DNA from 4 places in the Halanaerobium sehlinense genome. Region 4 is predicted to be linked to each of the others. Evidence: riboswitches for the same ligand, from Rfam matches in the RefSeq annotation. Region 4 holds a riboswitch; each other region holds the start of a gene.
The links. Region 4 has a riboswitch for cyclic di-GMP ahead of ACZ446_RS00390 (methyl-accepting chemotaxis protein). Riboswitches for the same ligand answer to the same signal wherever they lie in the genome.
Positions count from the first base shown of each region.

Region 1 (7,900 bases), 690 kb from region 4:
TTTTAACAGCCGGTACAGTTGACTCCGGTGCATTATATGATGCACCTCGGTGGGCAACCAGAACTGGATAATCAAAGTGGTATTTCTCTATTATTTTTTTCCCTAATCTAGAAGGACGAATTAAATAATATAATTCGAAATAAACGAAGGCAAAAATTAAAATTATAACTGTGACAATTATAAATACTTTAATCACTCCACCTCCTTAAAAATTTCCCCCTGATTAATCATAAATATACTGCGCATATAGTTTATTATTTCAGTTAGTTCTTTAACTTTTGCTTGAGGAATTTCAATCTCTCTTTTTTGATTTTTTAAATGACCAACTTTAAGCAGTTCTTCAATTTCTTTAATATATAGCTGACCATCTTTTAATAAGTGGGGGGTTTCATGCAGAAATAGAATTGGATCTTCCTGCTCTAAAAATAAGGATCGCCCTACAAACTGATCAGGTAGTTCCTTAAAACCCAATAAATCAAGTACAGTTGGCGCGATATCAGTTGTAGTTCCCTCCCGCTTAGAAATTTCAGGCTGCAGCTGTGGATGTTTAATAAATAATGGAATATGATAAGGAGTTTTAACATTACGCCAGAGAGTAAAATCTCGACCGGATTCATATTCCAATGTTTTGATCTCTGATTCATGATCAGAATAAATAACCAGAAGTGTGTTTTCCATTATCCCTGCTTCTTCTAACTTATAAACAAAATTCTGAAGTGCTTTATCTAAAAAACTAATAGATTTAAAATAGTTATGGACTAAATTATTATTAACTTCTGCAAAATCTTCCACTGCATTTTCTGGATAAAAATTAAAAGGTGTATGACTGGTTAAAGAAATCAAATAAGCAAAAAAAGGTTTATCCTCTGCTGCAGCCTCTTTAATTAATTCTGTTGAAGCATCAAAAAAATCGTAATCATTTATCCCAAGCCCTCTCTCTTTAGGGACAGGAAAATTTACTTCTCGAAAGGTTCTCTGACTGTAAAAATAATCAAATGCCAAATCTGGATATGCTTCCGCCCGGTTGAAAAAATCACGGTCATTGTTGTGAAAAGCCAGTGTTTTATATCCTCTTTCTTTAAGCAGCTGTGGTAAAGAATGAAAACGACTTAAATCAATATCTCTAAAAACATAGCTTCTATTGACCGGATAAAGCGAAGTTAAAGTTGACAAATCAGCATCAAAGCTGCCGTTAACCTTTTGCGCATAAAAATTTTCAAAATAAAGACTTTCTCCTTTTAAACCATTTAAAAAAGGTGTAACCTGCTTACCCTGCTGTTCATAATCAATTATTTTAGCATCAAGTGATTCAACCTGAATTAAAATAACATTTGTATCCTGCGGCAGAGTTTTAAAAGTGCTTAACTGTTTTTGTTTTTGATAATATGGTACATCTTCTAATTCAGGTCTTGGTTTTTCTTCACTGCGGGTAAAATAACTATAAGCTTCCATTGTATATAAAGGAAGAATTCCATAAACGGTAGCCAGATAAGAGCTGCCAGATTGATAAAGTGCAGCTGGACTTAGATCCCCCATAATCAGACTGCCTGCAAAAACCTGAATCAATAAAAGCATAACAACTACAGCAAAAATTGTTAAATTTTTATTAGATAAACTATTAAAAGAACGATCCCATAATCCCATTTCAGTAATTGATTTTAAGTCAGGTAGTGAATTAAAACCAAACAAACCCAAAAGAGCAAGGTCCAGAATTATAATCAAATCTCTAAATTTAAAAATATGAGTAAACAAAACCTGGTACATCGAGAAAGTTCCAGTTCCCTCTCCTGCCGAAAGGTCGCTAATACTCAAAAAGTTACCGAAATAGCGATTATACCAGTAATTAACGACAAAGAAAAATGAAAAAAGAAAGAGCATGAAAAACAACCTCTGTCTTATCTTTTTTGAAATAAGCAGAGGCTCTATAAATTTCAGGTAAAAAGTTACAAAAAATAAATTTCTAATTGTTAGTGCTGTCAGTGAAGGAGCATAAAAAATCTGCAGCATCAAATAATTGTATTTTATTATAAATGCCAGAAAAAGTATTAGAGATAAATACTGCAGTCTTTTTTCTAATTTATAATTATCAAACACTTATACTCCTCCCAGGTTTTTGGCATAATATCTTTTCGCTATAATCATATCAGATAATTAATTCAATGAAAAGTAATTTTTTAACACATAAAATAAAAGGATTTTAAGTTAAAATCTAGAAGTTGTATAATATATAGAAATGAATTCTTTCAGTTAAAAACACTCTAATTTAATAACAGATACAGAAAGGAAAAATTATGGACAAAAAAAAGATTATATTTTTAGCCTTATCAGCAGTAATTTTACTGCTTTTTTCTCTAAGCTTCAATACAACAGCTCAAAACCTAAAAGTTCATTTTATAGATGTTGGCCAGGGTGATTCGATTTTGATTGAAGAACCAGGGGGGCATAATATTTTAGTTGATGGTGGTGATCGAGCAGATATAGTGGCCGCTCAAATAATTAATTATCTAAAAAATCGAAACATCAAAAAGCTGGATTATATAATTAGCACTCATCCTCATGCTGATCATATCGGAGGACTGGTAGATATTATAGACAGTTTTGAGGTCACTGCTGTCCTTGACAGTGGTAAAGTCCACAGCTCTAAAACTTATGAAGATTATTTAATCAAAATAGATCAGGAAAATATTAATTTTGATACCCCTCGTCAGGGAGATAAATTAAATATTGGAGATATTAAAATTCACTTTCTACACCCAGACCAAAATCTTGATCAGTACGATTTAAATAATTCTTCGCTGGTTTTTCTCTTGAAATATGGTCAGCAAAGCTTCTTATTTACAGGAGATATTGAAAAGGAAGTAGAAAAAGAATTGTTAAGAAAAAATCCAAATCTAAAAGCTGATATAATCAAGGTTCCTCATCACGGTAGTGATACTTCTAGCTCAGCAGCCTGGGTAAAAAGTTTAAAGCCAAAAACTGCAGTAATTCAAGTTGGCTCTGATAACAATTATGATCACCCAAAAGCAAAAATAATTAAACTGTACCAAAGCACAGGAGCCAATCTATTTAGAAATGATTTAAATGGAAACATTGTAATTACAGCTGATGGTAGAAACCATACCGTAAAAACAGAAAGAATTTCAGATAATATAATAGCTGGAGCAGAATTTGATTCAAAAAGTAATAATGCCCCAAAAACAGAAACAGCATTGATCAATATTAATACAGCTGAGGCGGCTGTTTTAGATAAGCTCTGGGGAATTGGACCAGCAACAGCTAAGAAAATTATAAAATATCGAAGTGAACATGGTCCTTTTGAAAAACTTGAAGAAATCAAAAAAATTAATGGTATTGATGATTATAAATTTGATCGCTGGCAGGATAAAATAACTATCAATTAACTTATTTGGATGGTGGGGATAACTAATGTTAAATAATTAGAGAAATTAATCTAGATATCAATAACTACTAAATAGGAGGAATGATCAAATGAAAGTAACAGTTGATAAAATTGAAAATGGAAAAGCAAGACTTTTAATTCGACCTCAGGAAAAAGAAGATTTTTTTCTACCAGTATCAGAACTTCCAGCAGCTGCAGAAGAAGGAAGCATCTTAGAAATCAGTTTCAAATTAAAAGAAGATGAAAAAAAAGCTGCCGAAAAAAGAGTGGGCAGCCTTTTAGATAAGTTAAAAAAGAAACAGAGCTGATATCAGCTCTGTTTTTCTCAGTTATTTTAATATAAAATTGGTTCTATACTAAATCTTAAATCAAAACCTAAATTATTCCTTCCAATTTTCACTTTAGGTCTATGATCTAAAATATATTTCAGATCAAAACTTATTTTTTGAATACCTTGTCTTCCTAGAAATTTAGCAGTAGTTGAATTTAGTTTTTGCCATTCTAGATTACTTTGATCACTCTTTTTGATCATTAATTCGGAATAGATATTTCTATTATTCAATCGTAAATTCCAGTCTGCATTACTAAAAACTTCAATCACCAAAGCATCTTCAACAATTATTTCTCCAGCCTCTTTATAATTATCTATTAAAAATTTATCATTAAAATTCTTAAGCTCAACAATATTAACTTTTTGAAAAGGCGGTATTGCTGCACTTACAGAAGCATTTTTTTCAATTTGTAAATCTTCACCACTAATAGATTCTGCAAAAACGACTATAGAAAAAAGACTTAAAGCCAAAATTAATAAAACAATAATCTTTAAAATGCTTGCTTCTAAATTAAATTTCATTATTTCCTCCTTTTAGCAGCCGGCTATCTCATATTGAGATCCTCAGCTTTGTGTCCTTACCTCACGATAAGTTTACCTTTTATAAAAGAAGCTATTAAATTCTTTTATTAGCTTATATTATATATAATAAAATTCTTATTAGCAATCTTTATTTTGCTAAAATATCACTTAATTCTCTAGCAAATCAAATGAACAAAAATAGGCTGATTAAGGCCTACTAAATTAGATTATTTTTGAATAATAACAGCTTTATTATTACTGCCTCTTTGTTTAATCACAGCATTATCACGATCAGAAAACTGCTTGATCACTGCTCTATTGCTTTCTCCAATTTGAGTTATAGAAGCACTATTCAAATTACCATTCTGTACAATTAAAGCACTATTTCCGCTGCCAATTTGCTTAACAGAAGCTTTATTATCCGCTTCACTATTTATTTCAGTCTGATTTTCCATTTCTGAATCCCAAGAATTTTGAATTGAGTAGCCTAATCCACTAAATTCTTTTTGAAAACTCTTTTCCCAGCTGCTTTTAGGTTGAGCTGCTGCCGCTGTACTAATTCCTAAAAACAATAACAGTGAAATCATTAAAACAAAATATTTTTTCATTATAAACCCCTTAATTAAATTATTCAAATTCTCTTTTCAAGTCAATTTTTAGATAACGAACTAGTTTAATTATAACAGAACGAGTCAGATTAGTGAAGATAAAATTAAAAATTATTGTTTTGAGCAGTTAAATTAATAGTCTCATAAAAAAATGATGGTAAGTTTTTTATAACCTACCACCATTTATTAAATCTATTTAATTATTACTATTTAATTTTTGTTTTTAGCTGTTTATGGGCGCATTGATTCAAATAGCAGTTTAGAGAATTCAGTATTCTGCATCATACCATTAAATGCTTCTGCACCTTCACCATAAGCAAATACTGGGACTGAGTTAAGAGTATGCCCCCCAGTAGAAGAATTAGCTCTAATATAAGTGTTAACTACTCCTGCCTGATACTCATTAGCTATGATTGAACCAATTTCATATCCTACAAGATATGAATACTTAATATTTCCTTCATCATCAAGAATTAGTTCATTGAATCTAGCAACTTCTGCATCAGTTAAAGAGATATCAGCATATTCTTCAAAAACAGACTTAACACTTGCTGCAGTATAACCCTTACCATTTTCTTTTCTAGTCATTTGAGAAGCCATATATTCTGGAGAAACATCGATATTCATTAAAGCTTCTTTATTAATTGGCTCAGTTACAGAAAACCCTAAAGTTTCATGGTCTGCAGTTACAATTACTAAAGTATCTCCATTCTCTTTAGCAAAATCAACTGCTGCTTTTACACCTTTGTCAAAATCAAGAGTTTCTGCTACAACACCAGGAACATCTGCTGCGTGTGCTGCATGATCAATACGAGCTCCCTCTGCCATTAAGAAAAATCCATCTTCATCTTCAGATAGGACTTCAATTGCTTTTCTTGTCATGGCTTCAAATGAAGGTTCTTGTGACCCAAGATCATCACGGTCATTAATATAGTTCATATAAGATTCATTAAAGAGCCCCAGCAGCTTTCCATCCATTGCAATAACTTTTTCTAACTGAGTTTTATCAGAAACATACTGATAACCCTCTTTCTTTGCCTTAGCAATCAAGTCTTCTCCTGCTTCTTCTTCCATGAAATCTTCACGGCCACCACCGAGCATTACATCTACACCATTTGCAATAGCCTGTTTAGCAATTGCTCCACCCATGCCTCTATCTTCAACTGAGGCGATAAAAGCAGCTGGTGTTGCGTCAGTTACCATATTTGTACTGATAACTCCTGTAGCTTTGTTTCTAACCTGAGCAAAGTCTAAGACCGAATCCAGTTCTGCACCATTTTTGTTCATGGCAATTGCACCATTATAAACCTTGCGGCCTGTTGCCATTGCAGTACCAGCTGCAGCTGAATCTGTTACACCTTCTGTAGAGCTGGTCATCATTATACCTGTTTCAGGCAGTTTCATTAATTCCAGTTCATGATCCTTGCCACCGGCGAAATAACGGGCCATATCAATCTGACCAATACCCATACCATCACCAATTAAGAGAATGACGTTTTTTACTTCAGCCTGTGCTGCTCCAGTAAAAGCCAGAGCTAAAACTAAAAACAAAGTCATACCCAGCATTAATTTTCTTGATTTTTTAAACATAAATCTAAATTCCTCCTTTAAATTTTTGTTTGTCAGACGACTGATGTCTGTCTATTTAATACTATTCAATACAAGTTATTGAAGTCCTTCTTTTTTTCTGATTTTTTTGTGAATTGCAAAAAAATAGGTACCCTGCATTTTCACAGGATACCCAGGTTAAACTTAGATTTTCAAATTTAAGAACTAATTCCATAAGTGTCATCATCTAGATTTATCATATATATTCGCTTGTGCTGATCAATATTATCAATTTTTGCTATATCATCTGCTGCAAGTTCCCAGTCAAATAGATCTAAATTCTCTTTGATATGACCTTCACTTTTTGACTTAGGCAGTGGAACAATACCTTTTTGAAGTTCCCACTTTAAAACAACTTGAGCTGGCGATTTATCATATTTATCAGCTAATTCTACAATTGTTTCATCTTTTAAAACTTCTGTTCTGGCCAGTGGAGCTGAGGCCTCTACAACTATATCATTCTGCTGACAGAGTTCCAGTAGTTCTTTTTGCTCTTTTTGATATAACCAGGGATGTATTTCGATTTGGTTTACAGTAATTGGTACCGGAGTGATTTTTAAAGCAAAATTCAACTGATAAGCTGAAAAGTTGCTGACTCCTATGTTTTTTACCAGACCCTGATCACGAAGATATTTCATCGCCTGTAAAGTTTCTCTTAGTGAAATAGCTGGATTAGGCCAGTGAATTAAATATAAATCAAGATAGTCTGTTCCTAATTTTTTTAAAGAACGCTTACAGGCCTTGATAACGCTTTCATAATTTAAGTTAGAAGGCAGCACTTTCGAAGTTATAAATAACTCTTCCCGATCATAATTCTTTAAAAATTCACCAATTCCAGCTTCATTATGGTAGCCTTCAGCTGTGTCAATGTGGTTATAACCTGATTTTACTGCAATTTCTACCTTTTCTCCCACATTCTCTTCAGCAATGTCCCATGTACCATAAGCGATAACTGGAATTTCATCACCTGTTTTTAATTTTCTAGTTGGAATCATATTTTTATTCCTCCTTTGAATTTTATCTCAAATAAAATTGTTAGACTATCCACTTTAATATAATTAAAGATTTAAGAACAAAATCCTTTTTTTAATTTTTTTGCCTGCACTATTCAACTCTTTTTGGTCAACAAAGCTCAACTAAAAAAATATAAAATAATCTTGATTATTATACTTAAAATAAGACTCAGGACAAGCATTGTAGCCATTGGAAAATAAAAAGTAAAATTTTTGTGCTCTACTTTTAGATCACCAGGTAAATTACCAAACCAGGAAAGTGAAGCTCCACCAAAGTAGATTACTGCTCCAATTAAAGCTATTACAACAGCTGCTATTATCAATAATAGACCAATAGTTTTATATTCTTCCATCTACCAGAACTCCCTCCTTTTAACTTTTAAAATGAGATAAAAATATCATATTTTCTCATAAAATT
Region 1 covers NZ_AP042442.1:2,231,044-2,238,943, forward strand. The annotation lists gene ACZ446_RS10850 (glycerophosphodiester phosphodiesterase family protein) at 1-196, opposite strand, end outside; gene ACZ446_RS10855 (LTA synthase family protein) at 193-2,094, opposite strand; gene ACZ446_RS10860 (MBL fold metallo-hydrolase) at 2,292-3,401, shown strand; gene ACZ446_RS10865 (DUF3006 domain-containing protein) at 3,490-3,708, shown strand; gene ACZ446_RS10870 (hypothetical protein) at 3,735-4,253, opposite strand; cyclic di-GMP riboswitch class I at 4,265-4,340, opposite strand; gene ACZ446_RS10875 (hypothetical protein) at 4,481-4,861, opposite strand; gene ACZ446_RS10880 (alkaline phosphatase) at 5,093-6,451, opposite strand; gene ACZ446_RS10885 (aldo/keto reductase) at 6,628-7,464, opposite strand; gene ACZ446_RS10890 (DUF2905 domain-containing protein) at 7,602-7,835, opposite strand.
Region 1: linked by a shared signal. The riboswitch ahead of ACZ446_RS10870 (hypothetical protein) and the one ahead of ACZ446_RS00390 (methyl-accepting chemotaxis protein) in region 4 are both predicted to bind cyclic di-GMP.

Region 2 (7,900 bases), 650 kb from region 4:
AACTTGACCGCTCGATTATTGATGAACTGGCTGATCCTCTAACCCATTTACTTAGAAACGCTATTGACCACGGCATCGAAAAGCCAGCAGAAAGAAAAGCAAATGGTAAAGACGAGGAAGGCCGAATTGAGCTAACTGCTTACCAAAAAGGAAGCGAAATCATTATTGAAGTTAAAGACGATGGTGCAGGTATAGAAGCAGCAGCAATTGCCAAAAAAGCAGTTGCCAAAGGGATTGTTGAAGAAGAAGAAATCCAGCAGATGGAAAAAAGAGATATCCTGGATTTTGTTTTCCATCCCGGCTTCAGTACAGCTCAGGAAATAACAGATGTTTCCGGTAGAGGTGTGGGAATGGATATTGTCCGCAGTACTGTCAAAAAACTTGATGGGCAGGTAAGTATTAATTCAGAACCAGGAGAAGGAAGCACTTTTAAGATAACTCTACCTCTAACTCTTGCTATCTCACAGGCATTAATGGTTAAGATTCTTGGAGATACTTTTGCAATTCCGCTAAATTCTGTTAGTGAAACCCTGACAATTGAGCCTCAAAATATCAAAAAAATTAGAGGTAAAGATGTAATAGTATTAAGAGAAACAACAATCCCAATTGTTTCAGCAGCCTCCATTTTTGGAAATGAAAAACAGGAGACTTTTAGGAACTCCGAAAAAGATCTTTCTGTAGTTATTTTAAAAAGTGGTGAAAGAAAAGTAGGATTAGTTGTAGGCCAGCTTCTAAATCAGCAGGAAATTGTAATAAAATCTCTTGGAAAATACCTGCAGGATACCAGATATATTAGTGGTGCTACTATAATTGGAGATGGGGATGTTGCTTTAATTATTGATGTTAGGGATGTTGTTAGTAAATAAATATAAATATTGGAGGACGTCTTAAATGAAAATGAATATCAAAGAAATAGACTGGCAGAGTATTAAAACAAAACTTATTATAATAATAAGTCTCCTGGTTTTAATATTAATCACCCTTTCTACAATTATTACTTATTTTCAAACAAAAAATATTTTAGAAGAAAGCATCTATGATTCTGCCCTAGATAAAATACAGAGCAGTGCTGCCCAATTAGATATGGTAATTGACCAGGGAGTAAACGCAATAGAAAATGTTGACCATGCGTGGTTTGATACGAGGGTTAATTTACCGACAGCTTTAGCAAGAGATCTTTATTACAAGATGGGTAATAATGCGCGTTTTAAAAATATAGTTGAAAGCAATGAATATCTCAACTCAATGTTTATTTTGGATAGTGAAGGAACGATGAGTATAACCAGTACCGAAGAAGACTTAGACTTTTCCGATAATCCGATTTTTCAGCAGGCTTTAAATAGTGAAGAAATTTTTATCAGTAATCCTTTAACTCAGCCTGGTGGAACTGAAGAGGTTATTATGATAATTGAACCATATTTTGTAGAAGGAAAACTTATAACATTTTTTGGAGGAACCATCACTCTTAATAAATTGAATGAATTTGCTTCAACGTTAAATATTAATGGCAGCGGTAATGGTTTTATTATTAATCAGGATAATTACCTTCTCGCATATGAAGATGAAAAATACATAGGTAACCAGCAGCTCTTAGCTGATGGTGGAGCAGAGATGGAACAGCTTTTTAATAATATGCAGAACGACTTAAGTCAGATAGAATTTTATAATTTGATGGGAATTGACAGTGGGGTAGCTTACGCTCCTTTAAATAATGCTGACTGGTCAATTGGGATTAAAGCCAATAACAAAAATGTTTTGAGCCCGTTAATCAGGCTTCGCTATATTAGTTTAATTATTGGAATAATTGCAGTTTTAATTGGTACAGCAGTTGCTTATTACCTTGCAGGATATATTTCTAAACCAATTATAGAGCTTCGAAACACCGTCAATGTAATTGCTGATGGAGACCTAACTGAAAAAGCTGAAGTTGAAAACAATGATGAAATTGGAGAACTTGCAGCTGACTTTAATAGAATGGTAGATAATATTAAAAAGCTGATTGACAATATCAGCAGTTCTGCAGTTAAAACTGAGAAAACAGGGACTGATTTAAAAGCGACTGCAGCTGAAACTAGTTCTGCAGTTGATAACGTAGCAGCTTCCATCGAAGAATTTTCTGCTTCCATCGAAGAAGTAGCTGCCTCAGCTCAGGAATTTTCCTCGACAAGCTCGAGTATTAATGATAATGTTCAGGGGATAACTGAACACACTGATGAGGTAAATGAACTCGCCAAAAATGGTCTTTTGGAGATGCAGAAGACAGAAGAAGAAATGGAAAAAGTTCTTGATGTTTCAGCGGAATCAATTGATAAAATCAATAATCTAAATACTTCTGCTGGTAAAATAAATGGAATTGTCAATATGATTTCTGCTATAGCTGAACAGACTAATTTGCTTGCTTTAAATGCTGCAATAGAGGCAGCAAGAGCTGGAGATGCAGGCAGAGGTTTTGCTGTTGTTGCTGACGAGATTCGAGATCTAGCCGAAGAAACAAAAGGTTCAACTGATGACATAAAAAGTCTTGTAAATAACCTTCAGCAGGAAATTGGAGATGCTGTTAAAGTAATTAACAATACGAACTCTCAAATTAAGGCTGGAGCAGATTCTGTAGCAAGTACTGGAAAGTCATTTAACCATATTACAGACAAAATAAAAGATGTGGTAACTCAGGTTAAAGATACTGCTGAAGCTGTTGATGAACTCAACCGTGGCAGTAAAGATATTTCAAGAGTGACTGAAGAGCAGGCTGTAAATAGTGATCAGATTTCAGAATCAGTACAGAAACAATCAGAAGCAGTTGACAATCTCAATCACGCAGTTGGAAGTCTGACCGAAATGACAGTAGAGTTAAAAGAGTTGGTTAATGAATTTAAAATTTCTTAAAGAGGTGAAAAAATGTCCTTAAATAAAGAAAAATCTATTTCAATGGCTGCTCAGGACAGCAAGTCTGATTTAAATCAGTATGTAGTATTTAATATTGATGCAGAACAGTATGGAATAAAGATAGATAAGACAAGAGAAATTATTAAAGAGACTAAGATAACAGAAGTACCAAATACAGCTGATTATGTTGTTGGAGTTATTAATTTAAGAGGTATAATTGTGCCGGTAATCGAACTCAGCCGGAGATTTGGGATTGAAGACCATATTGATAAGCATCTTTTTGCAGACTCTGAGCAGAGGATAATAACTGTAGAAAGCGAAGAACAGCTTCTGGGTATTCAGGTTGATCATATAGAAGGTATCGCCTGGGTTGAAGAAGAAAAAATAGCTCCACCACCAGAACTTGAAAAGGGGATTAGAGAAGATTATTTAAGAGGTGTTTGGGCTCGTGATAACAAGCCTTTATTAATTCTTCTTGATTTAGAAAAAACACTTTTTGCTTAAAAGATCATAAAAAATTTGGAGGTGAATTATATTGCAGTTGAACAATAATACCAAAAAAGAAGAACAGGAAAAATATATCATATTTACTCTTGCTGGCAAGCAATTTGGGGTTAATATCAAACAAACCAGAGAAATTTTATCAAGTAAAGAGCTAACTTTAGTTCCAGAAAGCCCTGAATATATTGCTGGACTTATAGATTTGCGTGGTATGGTGGTTCCTGTTATAGATTTAGAGCTTAGATTAAATATAAAAAAAGAGGAAAGTTCTCAAAGTGATACCAATCGGATAATCATCATTGTAGAATTAGAAAATCTAACAGCAGGAATGATGGTTGAAGAAGTAAAACAGATCAAAGAGCTGAATGGGGAAGAAATTGCAAATTTGCCTTCACTTGCGCAAAAGATTGATCGTAAATACATAGCAGGTGTTGGTAGAACTGAAGGTGAAGAATTGCTGATGATTCTTGATTTGGAAAGTGTCTTAACTAAAGAAGAAATGGACCAAATTCAGAAATTAGAAGATAATGTTGTTAACTCATAAAGGGGCAGGTTATGAATTTAGATAAAGCAAAAAAAGATATCTTAAAAGAAATAGCAAATATAGGTGCTGGTAATGCAGCAACGGCTTTTTCGACAATGGTTGACAAAAAAATCGATATAACAGTTCCGAGAATTGAACTAATGCCGATAACAGATCTTCCAGAAATCACAGGAGATCAGGAGGATTATATTTCCTGTACACTGATCAATTTTGATGGAGAAATTTCTGGGAAAATACTTTTGGTGCTTGAGATGCAGATTGTGGAAAAGATCCTTCACCTTATGTTTGGCGAGGGAGAATTACCATCAGCTGAAATACAGAGTTCTGCTTTAAGAGAACTGGGAAATATTTTAAGTGGAGCTTACTTAAAGGCAATAAATATTTTTAGTGACTTAAATTTGAGCCAGGGCTTACCAGCTGTAGCCTATGATATGGCGGGAGCTGTGCTTAGTAGTTCAGTCATAGATTACAACCAGAGTGATGATGAGATAATCTTGCTGGAAACTGAATTTATTATTTCGGAAGAAAAATTGGAATTATATTATTTTTTCATACCAGAAGAAGAGTCAATTGATATTCTTTTCCAGCATTTGATGGGTGATAGCCTTGATTAGTACTGAGCAAAAAGTTGAAAAAAAAACAATAGTCAAAATGGCTGACTGGGCAGTAGATCAGGAAGATGCCCAGCTTGTTATTTTAGGTCTTGGTTCCTGCATAGGAGTAGCTCTTTATGATGACTACACTAAAATAGGTGGGCTTGCTCATGTTATGCTGCCAAAAAGTAAGGGGAGCAACAAAACGGAAGCCAAATATGCTGATACTGCTGTTCCATTTTTATTAGAAAAAATGATTAAAAAAGGGGCTAAAAGAAGAAGGTTAAAAGCAAAAATTGTTGGGGGAGCAGGGATGTTTAAGACAGAAGGGGGCCAGTCTGTGATGCAGATAGGCCAGAAAAATATTAAAGCGGTAAAAGAAGTGCTTAAAAATGAAAATATAAGAATTATTGGTTCAGACCTGGCAAAGGATTATGGACGTTCAATGTATTTTCATCTCAATGATGGCAAAGTTAGAGTAACCGCCTTTAATAAAGAAAATATCATAATTTAACACTTAATTAATAATTTTTTCTTGTAAATAAAAAATATATCTGTTATTATTAACAATAGCAGTATAAAGAACTAGTAGGAGGTAAACCTTATATGAATTCAGTTTTAATAGTAGATGATGCTGCTTTTATGCGTTTAAATCTAAAAAATATTCTTAAGGACGATTTTGAAATTGCTGGTGAAGCAGAAAATGGCAAAGAAGCTGTCGAGCTTTATCAGGAATTAAAGCCTGATATTGTAACTATGGATATTACAATGCCGGTTATGGATGGTTTAGAGGCAATAAAAGCAATTCAGGATATTGATCCATCAGCAAAGATAGTTGTTTGCAGTGCAATGGGCCAGCAGAAAATTGTTATTCAGGCAATTGAAATGGGAGCCAAAGATTTTATTGTAAAACCATTTAAAAAAGATAGAGTAATGGAATCTTTAGAAAAATTACTTTAATTAAAATCTTTCAAATAAATATTGGCAAAACTGTCGAAAGGCAGTGACGCAAAGTTCTGGGTCTAAAAACAATAATTATTGTTATGACTGCCAGGCTGCATAATAATTAGAATGAAAAATTACTTTATCATAGTTATAGTTATCTTATTACTATGACTTTAAAGTTTGTTTTAATTAAATTATCTGTGGCCTTTAGAAAAAACTAAAGGCCGATTTTATGTATATTTTGATTTAGGGGGTGGGGAAAATTAATAACTATTTATCAATCATTACAGGTGCTCTCGATGGATCCGTTAAACGTGGAGAATTGATTTCTAATAATATTGCTAATATCGGCACACCTAATTATAAACGGCAGGATATAAACTTTAAGTCGATGTTGGCTGAAAAAATAGACAGTGAAAATTCAAAAAAACTTTCAATTGAAACTACTAATGAAAAACATATTCCTTTTCGAAGAGATTACACTTCCCAGATCACGACTTCCAAAAATAACCGCAGTTTCCGAAATGATCAAAACAATGTAGATATTGACCACGAAATGGCAGAAATGGCTAAAAACAGTATATATTATAATGTAATGACCCGGCGTGCGGCAGGTCATTTTTCGACTTTAAATCAGGTAATAAATCAGGGAGGTAAATAAAAGTGTTTAAAGGAATTGATATTAGTGCTTCTGGATTAACAGCTCAGAGATTGAGAATGGATCTTATTTCCAGTAATATCGCTAATGCAGAAACCACTCGTGATGGAGATGGCAATACTTATAGAAGAAAAGTTGCAGTATTTAGAGAAAAAATCAATAGTGAATTCAGCAGACTAAATTCTGCTGAGGGCAGCAACAGCGGTTCTCAAGCAGGTGTTGAAATAAGTTCGATCGAGGAAGATCCTTCCCCTTTTAGGGTAGAGTATAGACCTGATCATCCTGATGCTGATGAAAATGGATATTTAGAGCTGCCGAATGTCAGTGTGATGACTGAAATGGTAAATATGATTGATGCCAGTCGGAGTTATGAAGCTAATGTTCAGGCGATTTCAAATTATAAAAGCATGGCAAATAGTGCCTTAAATATTAGCACTTAAGGTTAAGAAGAGGTGAAAACAGTGAACAATATTATTAATCCAATTCAGATTGCAAATAATTTTAAACTCGAGCAAAGTAAAGAGGCTCAGGCACCAGAAAACAAAAATTTTTCCGATTTTTTTCAAGAAAAGCTAACAGAAGTTAATTATTTGCAAAAAGATTCACAAAGGATAACAGCTGATTTTGCTGCTGGTAAAACTGATAATATTCATCAGGTAATGATCGCAGCTGAAAAAGCAAAAATAGCAGTTAATTTAACTACTACAGTTCAATCTAAAGCTGTTGATGCATATAAAGAAATCATGCGTCTCCAGGTTTAATTTTTGACTTTGTAATAATGTTTTTTTAAATGATTTTTTATAGTTATTAATAATTCAGAAAGAGGTTTTATGATGGAAGAGATGTTTGCAAAATATAAGGAAGAACTCAGCACCTTATGGAAAAAATTAAATAAGAGCATTCAAATTTTAATTATAGTGCTGACGGTTTTAATGTCCTTAGCTTTTGCTTACTTAATTTTTAGAGGTAGTGCTGTTAATTACCAGCCACTTTATGCTGATTTAAGCACCACCGATTCGGCAGCAATTGTGGAAAGGCTGGATGAAAACAGCATCGACTATAAATTAGGGGGTCAGGGTAATACAATCTTAGTTCCTGAAGAAGATATTTATCGACTTCGACTGGATTTAGCTTCTGCCGGTTTACCTGATCAGGGAGTAGTAGGATTTGAAATCTTTGATCAAAGTGAATTTGGGACAACCGAGTTTGAAAGGAAAGTAAATTACTACCGTGCTCTTGGGGGAGAACTGGGACGTTCTGTTCAGTCAATTTCGGGTATTAGTTATTCCAGAGTTCAGATAACCCCACCTCAGGAAAGTCTTTTTTTAGATGAGGAAAAATCTGCTACTGCTTCTGTTTTAGTAGAACTAGAACCTGGTTTTAGAATGACCCAGAAGCAAATCGAAGCAGTTCGCAATTTAGTTGCCAGTGGGGTGCAGGACTTACCTTTAGAAGAGGTTACGATAGTTGATACTAATGGGAATTTGCTTTCAAATAATGATTATTTAGGTAGAGAGGGTGTTGATCCTCAGAATTTTGTACTTAGGAAAGAATTTGAAGCTTCTTTAAAAAATGACCTAAACTCACTTTTGACCAGAGTTTTAGGTCCAAACAATTTTGCGGTGGAGGTTTATGCTGATTTAAATTTCGACCAGAGGCAGGCTGAAAGTAAAACATATACGCCAGTAGTGGATGAAAATGGAATTGTTAGAAGTGAAGAAGTTTCAACTAGTAGTCAGCAGGGAGCTCAGGGTGCTCAAGGAGTGCCGGGAACTG
Region 2 covers NZ_AP042442.1:2,273,642-2,281,541, reverse strand. The annotation lists gene ACZ446_RS11125 (chemotaxis protein CheW) at 1-866, shown strand, start outside; gene ACZ446_RS11120 (methyl-accepting chemotaxis protein) at 892-2,883, shown strand; gene ACZ446_RS11115 (chemotaxis protein CheW) at 2,896-3,387, shown strand; gene ACZ446_RS11110 (chemotaxis protein CheW) at 3,419-3,928, shown strand; gene ACZ446_RS11105 (chemotaxis protein CheC) at 3,940-4,542, shown strand; gene ACZ446_RS11100 (chemotaxis protein CheD) at 4,535-5,035, shown strand; gene ACZ446_RS11095 (response regulator) at 5,128-5,481, shown strand; cyclic di-GMP riboswitch class I at 5,495-5,584, shown strand; gene flgB (flagellar basal body rod protein FlgB) at 5,720-6,127, shown strand; gene flgC (flagellar basal body rod protein FlgC) at 6,124-6,564, shown strand; gene fliE (flagellar hook-basal body complex protein FliE) at 6,586-6,885, shown strand; gene fliF (flagellar basal-body MS-ring/collar protein FliF) at 6,958-7,900, shown strand, end outside.
Region 2: linked by a shared signal. The riboswitch ahead of flgB (flagellar basal body rod protein FlgB) and the one ahead of ACZ446_RS00390 (methyl-accepting chemotaxis protein) in region 4 are both predicted to bind cyclic di-GMP.

Region 3 (7,900 bases), 1.3 Mb from region 4:
TCCTTAATTCTGCTAATTCTAACTGCTAAAAATAGCTGTTCTAAACTACCCCGGCTTAACTGTTCTACGCTGTTAAATTTTTTACCGTTTTCAGTAACTGCCTGAAATTCTGATTCTTCTAGATCAGAACCAGTTTCTAATTTTTTATAGTAATTATCAGTAATTTCAGCTAAAATATTTGCAGCGGGTTTTAATAATTTTTCTTCTGCTTTTTCTACCATTCGCTTTCTTAATTTCTTTAAAATAAAATAAACACTTTTATTTACAGCATATCTCTGAGCTTTTTTTTCTAAATTATTCTGGGCCTGATTAAGCTTCAATTGCGCGTTTTCGATCTTTGTTGAGCTGGAAAGTGCCTCTATTTTATTTTTCAAAGTAGTTATTTTTTCTTCTAAACTCTCTTTTTTCTTTTTTAATAACTGAAGCTCTTTTTCACGTGATTTCTTTTCTGCTTCGACTGCATCAGCTGAGGAAAAATCATGATATAAGTTTAGAAAAAGTTGATAATATGTTTCATCAGAATCTTTTTCATTTAGAATTTTTTTTGTTTTATCTGAGGCTAAAAGAATATGTTCTATTTGAGACTTTTGCTTATCATAATCTTTTTTTATTTTTTGGTAATCAGCTGCCGATTCTGCTTTTTGGCGGTAAAGCTCCAGGCGCAATTCCAGCTTTTTTTCGCTTTCTAAATCACCTAAAAAATCTAAAATCTCACTTTGTAAAAGCTCAAATTCTTTTTCTTTTTCCAAATATTCTTCAGCAGATTGTTTTATTTTAGACAATTGATTCAGATCTTTAAACAAAAATTGAGACTTAGAAATTAAATCAACAGTTTCAGTTTCTGCAGCAGCACTAAGGTCAAGTTGATCATTGAAGTAATCAGCTGCCTCTTTAATTAAATCATATATTTCTCTTAATTCAAACAGTATTTCATCTTTAAGTTTAAATTTCTCCTCTTCTTCTATTTTTAGCTTTTTATATCTTCTTTTTTTATCCTTAATTTCTAAAAAATATGATCTTAAATAATTTAAATTTTCATCAGCTTCAACATTTTTTATTCCTAATAAATTAGCATAATTAATTAAATTATTTTGGACTTTTTTTAGTTCCTTAGTTTTTTCTGTAAGCTGCTTTCGATACGAATTCAATTTATTCTTCTTCTGGGTGAGCTCTATTTCTAATTTATCAGCTTTTTCTTTTTCCAATTTAGAACTTTTATAATAAGAACTATAATAAATGAAAACAAAGCCGGCAATTAATAGAGAAAAATATTTAATTTGGCTGTAACTTATAATAAAAGAAGAGCTCAAAACCAGAATTGATAAAGCTAAACCATAATAAGTATTTTTTAAAATTGAAGCAGGACTTTTATAGTCATAGTCATTTATATTAGCTTTAATATTTTTTACTTCAGCATCTAATTTATCAATTTCTCCTTTTATATTATTTACTGCTGTCTTTAAACTTTCATTTCTGCTTAAATTATCATTAAACTTTTCTGTTTCAATTAAATCCAAATTTATTTTATCAAGCTTTATTAAGGGCTGCTGCCAGCTGTAATTTAGATTTTCTAGTTCTAGAGTTAAAGTCTGATATTCATTACTAATTTTGTTCTTTTGTTTTTTTAAATTTTTTATTTTTTCATTAATCAGGTCAATTTTTTGCTGCTGATTATTTATTTTGGAGCTATTATTTTTTATAAATTCTAGAAAATCATCTAATTTATTAGCTTTTATTGACTTATATAAATCATTTTTATTAGATTTCATTTTGTTTTTTATTGAAACAAGTTTTTGCTGATAACTTTCAATTTGCTCAAGTTCCAGATATTCTTCATTTTCCTTAACTGATGACTGCTCTATTTCAACCTGTAAATTCTCTATTTTTGTAAGAGTAGGATAATTATTTTTGAGCAGATCAAGCAGGAAAATTTGATTTTCACTTTCAGTTATTTCTTTATCTACTGTTTCCAGTTTATCTTTTGAAACTTTCAATTCTTCTTTTTTTTGATTAAACTCTTTAATCTCTAATAATGCCTGATCTCTTAATGACTCAGCTTCCTCAATTTCTTTAAAATAGGGCTTAAATGAAGCAACTGAAGGATCACCAAGAGTACCTCCTATATTTTTAGCATAATTATAATATTTATCTGCCAACTCTGGAACTTTAACTAATTCTGACAGACCAGCACCAAGAAGAATTGAGTATAAGCGTTTTTCTCTCTTTTTACCTTTTGCAATTTTAGATAACTGCTGCAGTTCGTCAAGGGTAATAGTAAAAAGTTGTTGGTAGCTCAGCTGGTCTAAGTAATTAAAAAGTTCTGGAGCTTTGACTTTATTTTGTTTTTCATCTAAAATCTTAGGGGCAGCATAACCCTCTAAATACAAGCTGTAATTTCTATAATCTCTCTCAATTTCAGCCTCAATATAATATTGATTGCTGGCTGGAGGAATTGACTTATTCTGTGGCAGACCAAATGGTAGATGGCGCAAAAGTTTTAAAAAGCTGCTCTTGCCGGCTCTATTATGACCACCAATTACAACCAGGTTATTAGAAATATCCTCTAAATTTTGGTTATTAAATATTCCAAAATCACGAATATAAATATTTTTATAAAACATTTAATCTCCGCCTTCTATTAATTCAGATATAATTATCTTTTCTGCTTCTTCTAAAATATCTGCCCGTATTTTTTGATCCGCAAAAAATTTATGATTTTCCCTATCTTCGGGATTCTGATCTCCCTGCCAGATCTGACCCCACTCAGCAGCTAATTCCCTTTTTAATTCTGGATCGGTTAAAATATCATTTATTAACTGGTCAATATTTTGGTAAAGTTCACTGCTTTTTTTAAGCTCTTCTAAATTCTTTATAGGAGCTGTAGTTCTAAAAACTAAAGAATGCAGCCAGAGATTTGGACTTTCTCCTCTAAATCTGCTTCTGATATCTTTTAAAAGTGTTTCTTCAAGCTCATCTCGATTAGCATCTAGATGTCGATGAATTCCAGTTCTACCCTTAATATATAATCGAACTATCACAGCCTTAGTCTTAAAAGTTTGAGACTCGTTTTTCAGTCTAAGATTTTCGATAGATTTGTCCAATCTGATCTTTAAAAGCTGCAGCAGCTGACTAATATTATCAAGTTCTTCATATTTTTCTAAATCAATTTCGATTTTTTTGAAAACAACAGGAGCCAGTGGAATAAACTTTTCTTTAACTTTTAAATTAGAATCAACTTCTATTAAAAGAGCTCCTTTATTACCTTCTTCACTAATATCATGAGCCTGCAGAGTACCAGAAAAATTTATTGATGGTTTATGATTGAGCTTTTGATATTGATGAATATGTCCCAAAGCCCAATAATGTATTTCATTTTTAGTCAACAGCTCACTTTTAGTTACAGGTACATAACGGTTATTATCCTTATTTAAAGCAGTATGCAGGAGAGCAATATTAAAGACTGAATTGTCCGGTGCTGTATAATAATTATACATTGTTCTATTCTCGAATTTTTGTCTGTAAGACTGCCCTAAAATTCTGGCTGCTAACTTTCCGTTCTTTAAAAATTCATAGCTTTCCACATTATCACTTGAAAAATATTTAACATTTTCAGGCAGCTCAAAAACTTCATTTTCTATCCCTGCTGGATCATGGTTGCCAGAAATAACAAATATTTTAATGTCATTTTTATTTAAGATTTCAGCCTGCTCTAAAAAGAAATGACTGGATTTAATTGATCTGGCTTCTCTGTCATAAAGATCTCCTGCAATTAAGATAAAATCAACATTTTCTGTCACTGCCAGTTCAACTAAATTTTGAAAAGCCTGCTCAGTTGCATCAAATAAAACTTTATCCACCTGAGTTTCAGAGGGAATATTGCAGCTTAATTTTTTGCCTAAGTGTATATCTGCTGTATGAATAAATTTAATATTTTTTGCCATTACTGCCTCCAAATTTAACTGTAGTCTCTTTCAGTTCTATTTTCCCATTTTACAAAAAACCAGGAAAAAACAAAGATTTCTACTGTATATTTAACTAATGCAATTCCATGTTCAACTAAGGTAGTATTGGTGTAAATTAAGCCTTCAATTGAACCCGGTATGGGAGCAGCTGCTCCTATAAAGGAAAAACCCCAGATTATAAAAAATAATTTTTGCCAGGCATAATCACTTTTAATAATATTGTCATAAAAGGGATATAAAATAAAGGCAAAAATAGCACCTCTAAAAATTTGAAAAACTGATGCTATCCTAAAAAGTTCAGGTTCTGATGCTTTAAAATCGTAATAAGCATCAATATTAGTAAATGAGACAACATAATTTTCAAAGTTTTTAAAAATAACCCCTATGAAAATATAAATTAAAACATGGACAAGAATGAAACGAATCGTAAAATAAACAAATCTTTTAGATGGTTTATGCATCATTATCCCCTTTTTTATTTTAGTATTTATTTAAAAGCAGATCTAGCCTCTTAATAATATTTCTATATTAAGTAATCAAATCCTGTAAAATATTTTATAATTTAGAATTAAAATTATTGACTAATATTAATCTTAGTAATATAATTATATATATGAAGGAGCATCCAAAAAGCAAAACATTTGCAAAAATGTCTCGCAAAGCTATGGACCCTTTTAGGGCCGCCAGGCTGCCAGATCTTCTCCTTAATTTTATGGTCTATAAAAAGGAGGTTATCTTATGAAAAGCTGGAATCGTTTACTGGCAGTTTTTTTGGTTTTGGTTCTTGTATTTAGTTTAACTCTCTCTGTACTGGCAATAATAGATCCGATCGATGACCCAGAAGACCCTGAAGAACCAGATCCACCTACAAAAGAAAAGGGTAATAATGGTGTTGGTAATGGACTTGATCCACAGCCACCTGGAGATCCAAAGGAAAATGATACAGATGAAAGTGATTTACCCCCTGGACAGCTGAAAAAAATTAAATAAAATTTAAGCAGCCTGTAGAGATTTAATTTCTACAGGCTTTTTTTATTACTAATTTTTTATTTGAAATTATAATTTTAGTTAGCTAATTTTTTTCTTTAAAACTTTCACCAAAAGTTAATTCCTCTGCTAAATCACCTATAAAAGGCAGCTTAAATACTTCACCATTGTAGGCTTTATACATCAGTAAAAACCAGAGAATAGTTCCAACAAAAGTTATTAAAGAAGAAATCATAACCCCAATTACCGGAATTACTAAAATTAAAGAAGAAGCTATAAACAAGGAAAAAAAGGTGATTAATGACTGCATCGCATGGAAACGAACATGATTGTTTTTCTTTTCAATAAATAGAAAAATCAAACCCGTAACCCAGATACCTGCATAGGCTAAAATTGACTCGATATTTTCATCAAGACCGAGACTGGTTTTTTTGTGATACATAAATTTGAGATAATTATCTGATTAGATAATATCTCTTCCCCCTTTCTTTCTCAGCTTTAGTTTATAAATTTTAATTAAGTTCTTCTAATCTTATTTTAACATAATCAAGCAAATTTAAAAAGCAGTAAATATTTTAAATAAGAAAGCCCGCCTGTTCTCTTTAAATTTGAGAATTCAGACGGGTAATTAAGTCAAAAAGTTTAGTTAACTTTTATAGCTAAACTTTAAGCTGATTATTATATATATTCTAAGTCTATATTTATTCTAACTCTAAGATTAATTCTCCTGATTCAAGCTGCTGACCTGCCTGAGCATGGATAGCTGCAACTGTACCAGCTGCAGGAGCAGTTATATTTGTTTCCATCTTCATAGCTTCCATAATCACTAAGCTCTGATTTTCTTCAACTTCTTCCCCTTCTTCAACTAAAATTTCAACAATATTACCGGGAAGACTGGCTCCAATTTCCATTTCATTATTAGGATCAGCCATCTGCTTAACCGCAGAATCAGCTTTGGCAGTGCTTGCTTCATCATAGATTTTTATCTCTCTTCTAAAACCATTTACCTCAAAAGCAAGTCTGCGGAAACCCTGGTCGTCAACTTTACCAATCTCTAATAATTTGACAACTAAAGTTTTACCTTCTTCAACTTTGATTTCACTTGTTTCACCTTCACGTAGCGCATGGAAGTATACATCACTACCCATATGACTGAGGTCACCATATTCTTCAAGGTAATCTAAATATTCTTTATAGACCTTTGGATAAAGTGCATATGCTAAAAGGTCCTTTTGAGTTGGTTCAAAATCATATTCTGATTTTAGTTCAGCTGCAGCTGCCTCAAAATCATAATCCTCAAGTAAAGTTCCAGCCCTAACTGTAATCGGTTCTTCCCCTTTAAGAACGATCTCCTGTATATCTTCCGGGAAACCTCCAGGAGGCTGACCAAGCATACCTTTAAAGTAAGCCTCAACTGAATCCGGGAAAGCCATATTTTTGGCCTTTTCGCAGATATTATCTGGTGTCAGATCATTTTTAACCATAAAGATTGCTAAATCTCCTACCATTTTAGAAGAAGGAGTAACCTTTGGTATATCACCCAACATAAAGTTAACCTTACGGTACATTTCCTTAAATTCTTTGAAACGGTGACCTAAACCAACACTCTCTACCTGTGGTTTTAAATTAGAATACTGACCTCCAGGGATTTCATATTTATAAATTTCGGCTGTACCTGACTTTAACTCAGATTCAAACTGGGAATAAACGGGTCTAACAGCACCCCAGTAATTTGAGATTTTCTGAATATCTTCAATATTCATTTCTGGGTCACGATAAGTATTAGTTAGAGCTGCTACAATTGAGTTAAGTGGTGGCTGACTTGTCAATCCTGCCATTGTATTAAAGGCGGTATCCACAATATCAACTCCTGCTTCAGCAGCCATTAAAAGGGTAGCTCCACCATTACCACTTGTATCATGAGTATGCAGGTGAATTGGAATAGAAATTTCAGCTTTTAAAGCTTTAATTAATTCATAGGCAGCATATGGTTTTAAAAGTCCAGCCATATCTTTAATTCCAAGAATATGTGCTCCCATTTCCTCTATTCCCTTAGCTAAATCTACATAGTAATCCAGATCATATTTAGCTCTTTTATCATCCAAAATGTCACCTGTATAACACATTGAAACTTCAGCAATTTTACCCTGTTTAACGACTTCATCTATAGAAACTTCCATTGCTGGCAGCCAGTTTAGAGAATCAAAAATCCGAAAGACATCTATACCAGCATCAGCAGCTTCTGCTACCAGATTACGAATTACATTATCCGGATAGTTCTTATATCCTACACCATTTGAACCTCTTAAAAGCATCTGGAATAAAATATTAGGTATTCTTTCTCGTAGACGTTCAATTCTTTCCCAGGGAGATTCTTTTAAGAATCGATAAGAAACATCAAAGGTTGCTCCTCCCCACATTTCAAGTGAGAATAGGTCCTTGGCTAAATGAGAAGTCGCTTCTGCAATCTTTTCCATATCTACAGTTCTCATTCTGGTTGCCATCAGTGACTGATGGGCATCTCTATAAGTTGTATCAGTTAAAAGAATTTCTTCCTTATTTTTAATCCAGTCTACAACTGCTTCCGGACCGCCCTGATCTAAGATCTGTTTTGTACCTTCCAAACCATTAATTTTTTCAAATTCAGGCACCTTGGGCACATCAAATTCTGGTTTTTTACCTCTTGTTTCATTAACAATTTTTTCACCAAGATAACTTAAAATCTTCTGTTCCTGATCAGATCCAGGTCTAACATCAAGCAGTTCAGGATTGTTGGAAATAAAACCGGTATCACAGGTTCCTTTTTGAAATTCTTCATGGTTTAAAACATTTATTAAAAATGAAGCATTAGTTTTAACACCGCGAACTTTCATTTCTTCAACTGAGCGCATTGCCTTTCTGATTGCATCTGAAAAAGTTCGGGACCAGGATATTGTTTTAACCAGCAGACT
Region 3 covers NZ_AP042442.1:1,400,137-1,408,036, reverse strand. The annotation lists gene ACZ446_RS06745 (AAA family ATPase) at 1-2,621, opposite strand, end outside; gene ACZ446_RS06740 (metallophosphoesterase family protein) at 2,622-3,941, opposite strand; gene ACZ446_RS06735 (hypothetical protein) at 3,956-4,426, opposite strand; cyclic di-GMP riboswitch class I at 4,584-4,658, shown strand; gene ACZ446_RS06730 (hypothetical protein) at 4,701-4,952, shown strand; gene ACZ446_RS06725 (DUF4870 domain-containing protein) at 5,035-5,391, opposite strand; gene ACZ446_RS06720 (pyruvate carboxylase) at 5,651-7,900, opposite strand, start outside.
Region 3: linked by a shared signal. The riboswitch ahead of ACZ446_RS06730 (hypothetical protein) and the one ahead of ACZ446_RS00390 (methyl-accepting chemotaxis protein) in region 4 are both predicted to bind cyclic di-GMP.

Region 4 (7,900 bases):
CCTACAGCATCTGTAAACTTATATTTATCATTTTCATTTATAATAACCATTTTACCATAGTCTGCTTCAGGTGCAATTTCAATAGCATGTTCTAACAGGTCAGAAAAGAATTCTTCCTCACTAATATAAGTTTTATTTTCAATATTTGATACAAGTTGAACCATATTTACAAATCTTTGATTAAGTAAGTTTATTTCTTCAAATGACTGTTCCAGCTCCTCATTCATTGCCATAACTTCCTCATTAAATACAGAAAGCTGTTCGTTTGATGAAGCAAGCTCCTCTTTTTGATCTCTTAGCTCTATTTCCTTTTCTTTTCTATCTGTAATATCAATAACAAAACCCTCGATTTTAGTATCACCACTGTTGTTAACAGAAACTACTTTTGCATTCATGCTTACCCATAATTTTTTACCATCAATTTTATAAGCCTGGTACTCAAAATTTTTGATTTCATTGTCTTTTTTTAATTTCTCTAAAAGTTTCTGCCTTTTTTTCGAATCAACATAAAAATCTTTGCTAAGATATTTGTATTCTTTTAAAATTTGCTCAACATCTTTAGCTCCCAGCATTTCTGCCATGCTGGAGTTAATATACTCAATTTTATCATTGAAGGTAGTTCTAAAAATTCCTATAGGAGCCTTATCAAGAAAATCAAAATATTCTTCTGACATATTCTTATATATACTACTGTCATTATCACTCACTGATTAACACTCCCTTTTTAATCTTTCTTTTCTTATTTTTGTTTTACATTCTAATAAAAAACTATTTAAGGCAACAACTTTACTATTAACTAATTCTTTATATCCATTAAAAATCATTTATTGCTTTAATTTATTAAATTAAGTTAGCTGACTATATTTTTAGAGACCATACCTTATTAAAAAGGTTTGGTCTCTAAAATGTATTAATAAAGTTTATATAGCTAAGACTTACAAGTTAAATTTATTGATCACTTCTGTTAAATCAACAGCCATTTTTGTTAAGTCTTCTGAGGCATTCACAATTTCTTCAGTAGAAGCACTCTGTTCCTCACTGGCAGCTGCTACCTCTTCTGCATTACTGGCTGCTTCTTCACTAACCGAAGCTATTTCTCTAATTGTTGCTTCAACATCTTTACCATTTGAACTTACTCTTTCTGAGCGATCATTAATATTTTCAATTAAATCTCTTAATCTTACAGCTGCTGAATTAATTTCTTCAAAAGACTTACCAGTATTTCTAATCGCATAAACACTGCCATTTACTACTTCTTCGGTAGCATCCATCCGATTAACTGCAGCTCCAACTCCATTTTGAATCTCTTTTACCAGGCCGCCAATCTGGTTTGTAGCATCTTCTGATTCTTCTGCTAACTGTCTTATCTCGTCAGCAACAACAGAAAACCCTCTTCCAGCTTCTCCTGCTCTGGCAGCTTCTATAGCAGCATTCAAAGCTAAAAGATTAGTTTGAGCAGCGATATTGTTAATTAACTCCACAATTTCTCCAATTTCATTTGATAAATCTCCCAAATTATTTATTGTTCCTGCTACCTCTTTAGTATTACCCCTAACATTTTCTATCTGTTCAACAGAGTTTTCTATTGAATCATTACCGTCTGCAATATTATTCATAACCTTATCTGCCTGGTCTTCCATATCTCTTGACATCAGAGTTACATTTTGAATCTGATCTATCAGTTCATCAATTTTGCTTGTTGTCTCTTCGACCTGAGCTGACTGTTCTTCTGCTCCAGATGCAACCTGCTGAATAGACTGACCAACCTGGGTTGCTGCAGTTGCTACTTCTTCACCTGAGGCTGAAAGTTCTTCACTTGAAGCTGAAAGATTCTCAGCAATTTCTGTAACTTTAGTAATTATCTCATTTAAATTTTCTTTCATTTTATTCAAGGAAGAAGCTAAAGTTCCTATTTCATCATCTCTATCTATTTTAACATCATCAAGTGCCAAATTACCTTTTGAAATTTCATTAGCCATAGAGACTGCTTTTAAAATTGGATTGGCAATATATCTGGCTATAAAATAAGTTGTAATCATACCTATGATTACAGCAATAACAGCAATCAAAATACTCATGTTCCTGGAAGTAACCAATTCTGCTAAAACATCACTCTCATCTGCTGTCATAGCTACAACCCAACCTCCAATCCCAACTGGAGCATAAGCCAATTCTTTTTCCACTCCAGTATATGTATATTCTCCAGTTCCAGACCCACCTTCTATCATTCTATCTGTTAAGTTTTGAAGTTCGGTCTGACCTGTTAAAACATCTGTATTACCTATATACTGTTCATCTGGATGAGCTATTGTTCTTTTTTCTTGATCAATGATCCATCCATAACCAAAACCATCAATCTCCATATTTTTAATTAAAGTCTGTAAATACTCACTTTTTACTGTAGCTCCCATTACTCCAAGCAGATTATTATTATCAATTATTGGGGCCGCAATAACAATAACTTTTTCACCAGAAATTCTACTTGTCATAGGAATAGAGATAGCTGTCTCCTTGGTTAATAATACTTCTTGAAAGTATAAGCGATCACTAATGTCAATACTACCCCCATTCAAGATATTTCCAGCACCATTAGTATCAACAATTAAAATAGATTCTATATTTGGGTTGTTAATCTGCGATAAGAATTCAGACTGCTCTAGCCAGTTCATAGATTTAATTTTTTCTGTATTTGAAAAGTCTTCTACTTGAGTTTCTAAGCCAGAAAGCCATTCGAAAATAATCTGTGCATTCTGTTCCGCACTGTTCAATGAGCTGTTAGCTGTCGAACTTTGGATAAGATCACTAATAAAATAGTTAAATGCAATAGAGGTACCAGCCATCAAAACCAAGATCATAACTGCAATGATAAGAACCATTTTCCCTTTTAAGCTTTTAAACATTTTACTCTCCCCTTGTCATGTTTTAATTAATTAATTAATAAAACACTTGAGACAAAGCTAAAAGTCTAATCATCTTTTCCAAGTAAAAAGTTTTAAAGTCAAGAAATTGTTAGGCCGCCTTATTAACAATCTTTATTAATAAAAGTAATAATTTTCCTTTATTAATAAAAAAATAAATACTTCTCGCTTAATTGCGTAGTATTTATTCAGTACTGTAACATTTTTATCACAGGCAACCTGGCAGTCATAGACTTAATTTCCTTAGACCCATAGCTTTGCGTCATCATTTTTCAATGATTTTGCCAAATATTTAATAAAATTAATTATATGTTAATTATATAACATACTTTTACAAAATAAAACACTAATTTTGAGACAAAATTTAACTTTTTTCGACAATCAACTATTTATAAATTATTTTTCTTCAATAATTTATCTTCATACATATTCTTATCAGCTTTATTAAATATTTCCTTAATATCTTGTTTAGAATTGCTTTTAACTGCTAAACCAATCCCAAAAGAAAGTTTATTCCCCTCAACATCAATCTTCTTGCTTTCTTCCCTAATTCTTTTTACAATTTTCTCAGCATTTTTTTTAGAAGTTTGGGGAAGAATAATTGCAAACTCATCACCGCCAAATCTAGCTAAAACATCTCCTTCTCTCAAGCTTGACCTAAGCACCTCTGCTGCTTTTTTTATTAATTTATCTCCAGCTAAATGACCGTAAACATCATTGATCATCTTCAGACCATTTACATCAATAACTAACATGCTTAATGGCAGCTCATCTTTATTATTAAGCCTCTTTAACTCCTGATCAAAATAAGCTCTATTGTATAGTCCGGTTAGCTGATCATTATAACTTAAGTACTCAAGCTTCTTTTCTTTAATTCGTAGCTTTGTTAAATCTACCTGCATCGATAAAATACCAGTTCCTCTATCAGGCAGTTTAATCTTAGTTTCCTTAAAATGAGTATAATAATGCTCTCCATTTTTATTAATATTATCAAGATTAAACTCTAAGTCCTCTCCTCCTAAAATGGTATCGATATGTTTTTTGGCCTGTTCAATTCGCTCTTCAGTAACTAACTTATTAAAAATATTATCTCCTACTAATTCATCTTTACTGAAACCAGTCATTTCACATAATTCCTCGTTAACTTCCAGAATATTACCTTCTGAATCTTCAACCAGCATCCCAATTGGAGCACTATTGAAGATTTTTTTATATTGTTTTTCCTTGGTTTTTAAAGCCAATTCAGCATTTTTTCTTTCAGTAATATTTTCATGCATAATTAATACTCCCGCAGCAAAGGGCGTTACTATCAGTTTAAACCAGGCATCCTCTTTAAGTAAACCATCCGGATATTCTAGCTCAAACTTATTTTCCCTATTTTCAATAACAGCTTTAATCCCGGATTTAATATCTGAAATTATTTCTGCAGAGACATTTTTGATTTTTTTAATAAGTTTTATATAGTTTAAGCCTACACTATTGTTCTTTATATTCTTTTCGATTTTTGAAACATATTTCTTCCAATCATCATTTATAAAAATTATTTCTAGATCTTTATTCAAAATCACACTCTTATATGCTAGAGAATTAAGAAAACACGGTGTGTCACAAAGCACTTTAATCACCTTCTAAAAATTTTATGAAATAATAATCTAAAGTTTATTATATCACTCAGCTTAATAAGGGTAAAGTTTAAAAAGGGGGGAAGCATTTTAATTTAATCAAATAAATTTCGAATTAAATTAATTTTCCAGTCATCGACATTTACTATAATGAAACTACTTTCTGCCCTTGTTTAGATACATATTCTGATCTGCTTTGTTAAAAATTTTATCTAAACTGCTGCTTTCGTCTATCATAACTTCAAACCCAAATGAAATTGATAAAGGTTTTTCTAAGTCTCTATCTTTATTAAATTGATTAATATTTTTCTGTAGTCTCTGGCAAAAACTTTTTGCTTCTTGATAATTGGTCATGGGTAAAATCATAGCAAATTCATCGCCGCCTATGCGGGCAATTATATCTTCTGTTCTGGCAGTTTTTTTCAATACTTCTGCTGTATTAATTAGATATTCATCACCCTTTTTATGCCCATAATTATCATTTATTTTTTTGAGTCCATCCAAATCTCCAATCACAATTGTTAGTGGATGCTGACGGGAAGAACTTAATCTTTTTAATTCATTTTCAAAATATCTTCTGTTGTATAAACCGGTCATTTCATCATGAAAAGAAAGATATTCTATCTGCTTTTCCTTCTTTTTCCTCTCAGTTATGTCTCTATACAATCCATATATTCCAATCTGACCATTTTCTAATTTAATTGGAAAGCCCTGCAGATGAATATTAATCCTATCACCATTTTTTGTTTTTCTTATACTTTCGGCCTCAACTTTTTTTCCTTTTTTAACATCCTCAGTATATTTTTTGCCCGATTTTGATAACTCTTCCGGTAGGATAAAGTCATCAACATTCTTGTTTAAAAGCTCTGACTGTTTAAATCCAAATAAAGATTCAAATTTTTTGTTAACCTTAATTACCCGATGACTTTTATTTAAAAGAACTATTGCCTCTGTTGAATTATTAAAGAGCTGTTCAAAGTATGCTTTTTGTTCTTTAAGTTTTTCTTCTTGAATCTTTCTTTCAGTTATATCAATACCTGTTGCTACAATATATTTTATCTTATTCTCACTATTTAAAATAATATTATTGGACCATAGAATCAATTTTTCTTCTCCATCTTTTGTCAGCCAGTAATTTTCATGTTCATTAGGATAGTCTTCATTTTTTAGTAGTTTAAATTTTTTTATAATTTCCTGCTTTTCTTTTTCTTTTATAAATAAATCCAAAACTTCCTTGCCTTTAACCTCTTCTTCTTTATAGCCTGTAAGTTTTTCGCAAGCTTTATTAAAAAGAATTATTTTTCCTTTAGAATCTATTAATATAACAAGACTACTTTGAACCTCTAAAATTGTTGAAAGAAAATCTTTCTGTTCTTTTATCTTTCCCTGGGCATATATTCTATCCAGTGAGGCTGTAACATGAGATATTAAAATTTCTGCCAGTTCTAAATCTTTTTCACTAAAGGCATTTTTTTCAGAAGCTGCTGCCTGAAAAACACCATAGCTGCCAATAGGAATGCTTATCCCTGATTTAAAAATATTTTTTATAGAGACAGCTTCAAAGCTATTATGAATATCATCAACAATAATACTTTTTCCTTCATTATAAGTTTTAGCAGCTATGCTCTTTTCCGAAATTGATATTTTATCCTGTTTAAAATCACTTGAAGAAGCTAATGGTATAAATTCTCCCTCTTTTGCCAGTATAACATTACAGAGATTAAATTCTAAGAGGCTTTCAGCTGCTTTTACAGTCATTTTACATATTTCTTTTTCTTTTATTAAATCCTTAAATTCTACAGCTATCTTATGCAACTCTTTAACCACATATTCTTTTTCTTTTTGATCTGTAATATCTTCAGCTGAGCAGACGACATAATCCACCTGCCCATTTTTATTTAATTTAGGATTTTTAGTTATTGCAAGTAATCTTTTCTCACCCTGATGATTCTTTAACCATTCTTCTGTTTTAATCTTTTTCTTTTTATTAAAGACTTTTTTATTGCTCAAACTACATATTTGAACCTCTTTATCAGACATAAAATTTTTTAACTCCTTATTTTCTATATCTGATTTATTGACTCCTAAAAACTCTGCGTGGGCCTGATTTGCTTTTCCATAAGTAAAAGGATCTTTTAGATACCAGACCTGAGTTTCAATTGTATCCAGTATCATATTTATCTCTTTCATATTTGCTCACCTCACATTACAGCTTATCCTGAAATAATAATAGTTATTAATAATTATATTCTATACAACTATCTAAATCCCTTTATAAATCATTGATTACCAGTATCATAGGATAGAAAAACCGTCCCGAGAAAAAGGGACGGTAAAATAAGTAATATTTACTTTAATAAGTTAGCAAGGTGAAAGTTAGCTACTTTATAATTCAAACTTGTCCAGATCAGATTCAAGATTTTCAGCTATTTTAGCCAACCTATCTGCACTGCTTGATATTTCTTCAGTAGCTGCGAGTTGTTCTTCCCCATTAGCTGCAACCTGCTGACTGCTGGCAGCAAATTCTTCACTTACAGATGCGACTTCGCTCATTGAATTTTCAAGATAATCACTGTTGTTTGCCATTTTTTGAGAATTATTTTTTAACTTTTTAACTATTTTTCTAAATTGGTCTGATGCTGCTTCAATTTGATCAAAAACTTCTTCAGTACTATTAATTGCATCAACACTTTCTTCTACAGTTTCAGCGTTTTCTTCCATTCTATCAACAGCTTTCTCCACCTCAGACTGAATTTCATTAATGATTTTTGTTATTTTCTCGGTAGCTTTAGATGATTCTTCAGCTAACTCTCTAATTTCATCTGCTACAACTGAAAAACCTCTGCCTGCTTCTCCAGCCCGAGCGGCCTCAATAGCTGCATTAAGTGCTAGTAAATTAGTTTGTTCTGAGATGTTACTAATAAATTCAACAATTTTGCCAATCTGTTTTGATAATTTGTCTAAAGCAGAAATTGTATTTGCCACCTCTTCAGAATCATTCTTTACCTCATTGACTTTGGAAATTGTCAGATCAACTTTTCTATTTCCCTGATCTATATTTCTAACCACTCGTTTTGAAGCCTGATCCATCTCTAGAGAAGCACTCTCTACATTTTCTATTTGATCATCCAGTTCTCCCATATTATGATTCATCTCTGTAATTTGAGCAGTCTGTTCTTCAGCTCCGGAGGCCAAATTTTGAACTGATGAACCCACCTCTTCTGCAGAACGGCTGAGCTGGCTTCCCGCGGCAGAAAGTTCTTGACTAGAAGAAGCTATATCCTGTGCCATTTTATCAATTTTTATCATAGTTGACCTCAGATTCTCCTGCATAAGATTAAGAGCCCTACTTAAATCTCC
Region 4 covers NZ_AP042442.1:74,110-82,009, reverse strand. The annotation lists gene ACZ446_RS00395 (PAS domain S-box protein) at 1-707, opposite strand, end outside; gene ACZ446_RS00390 (methyl-accepting chemotaxis protein) at 936-2,900, opposite strand; cyclic di-GMP riboswitch class I at 3,129-3,214, opposite strand; gene ACZ446_RS00385 (sensor domain-containing diguanylate cyclase) at 3,308-4,480, opposite strand; gene ACZ446_RS00380 (PAS domain S-box protein) at 4,697-6,730, opposite strand; gene ACZ446_RS00375 (methyl-accepting chemotaxis protein) at 6,926-7,900, opposite strand, start outside.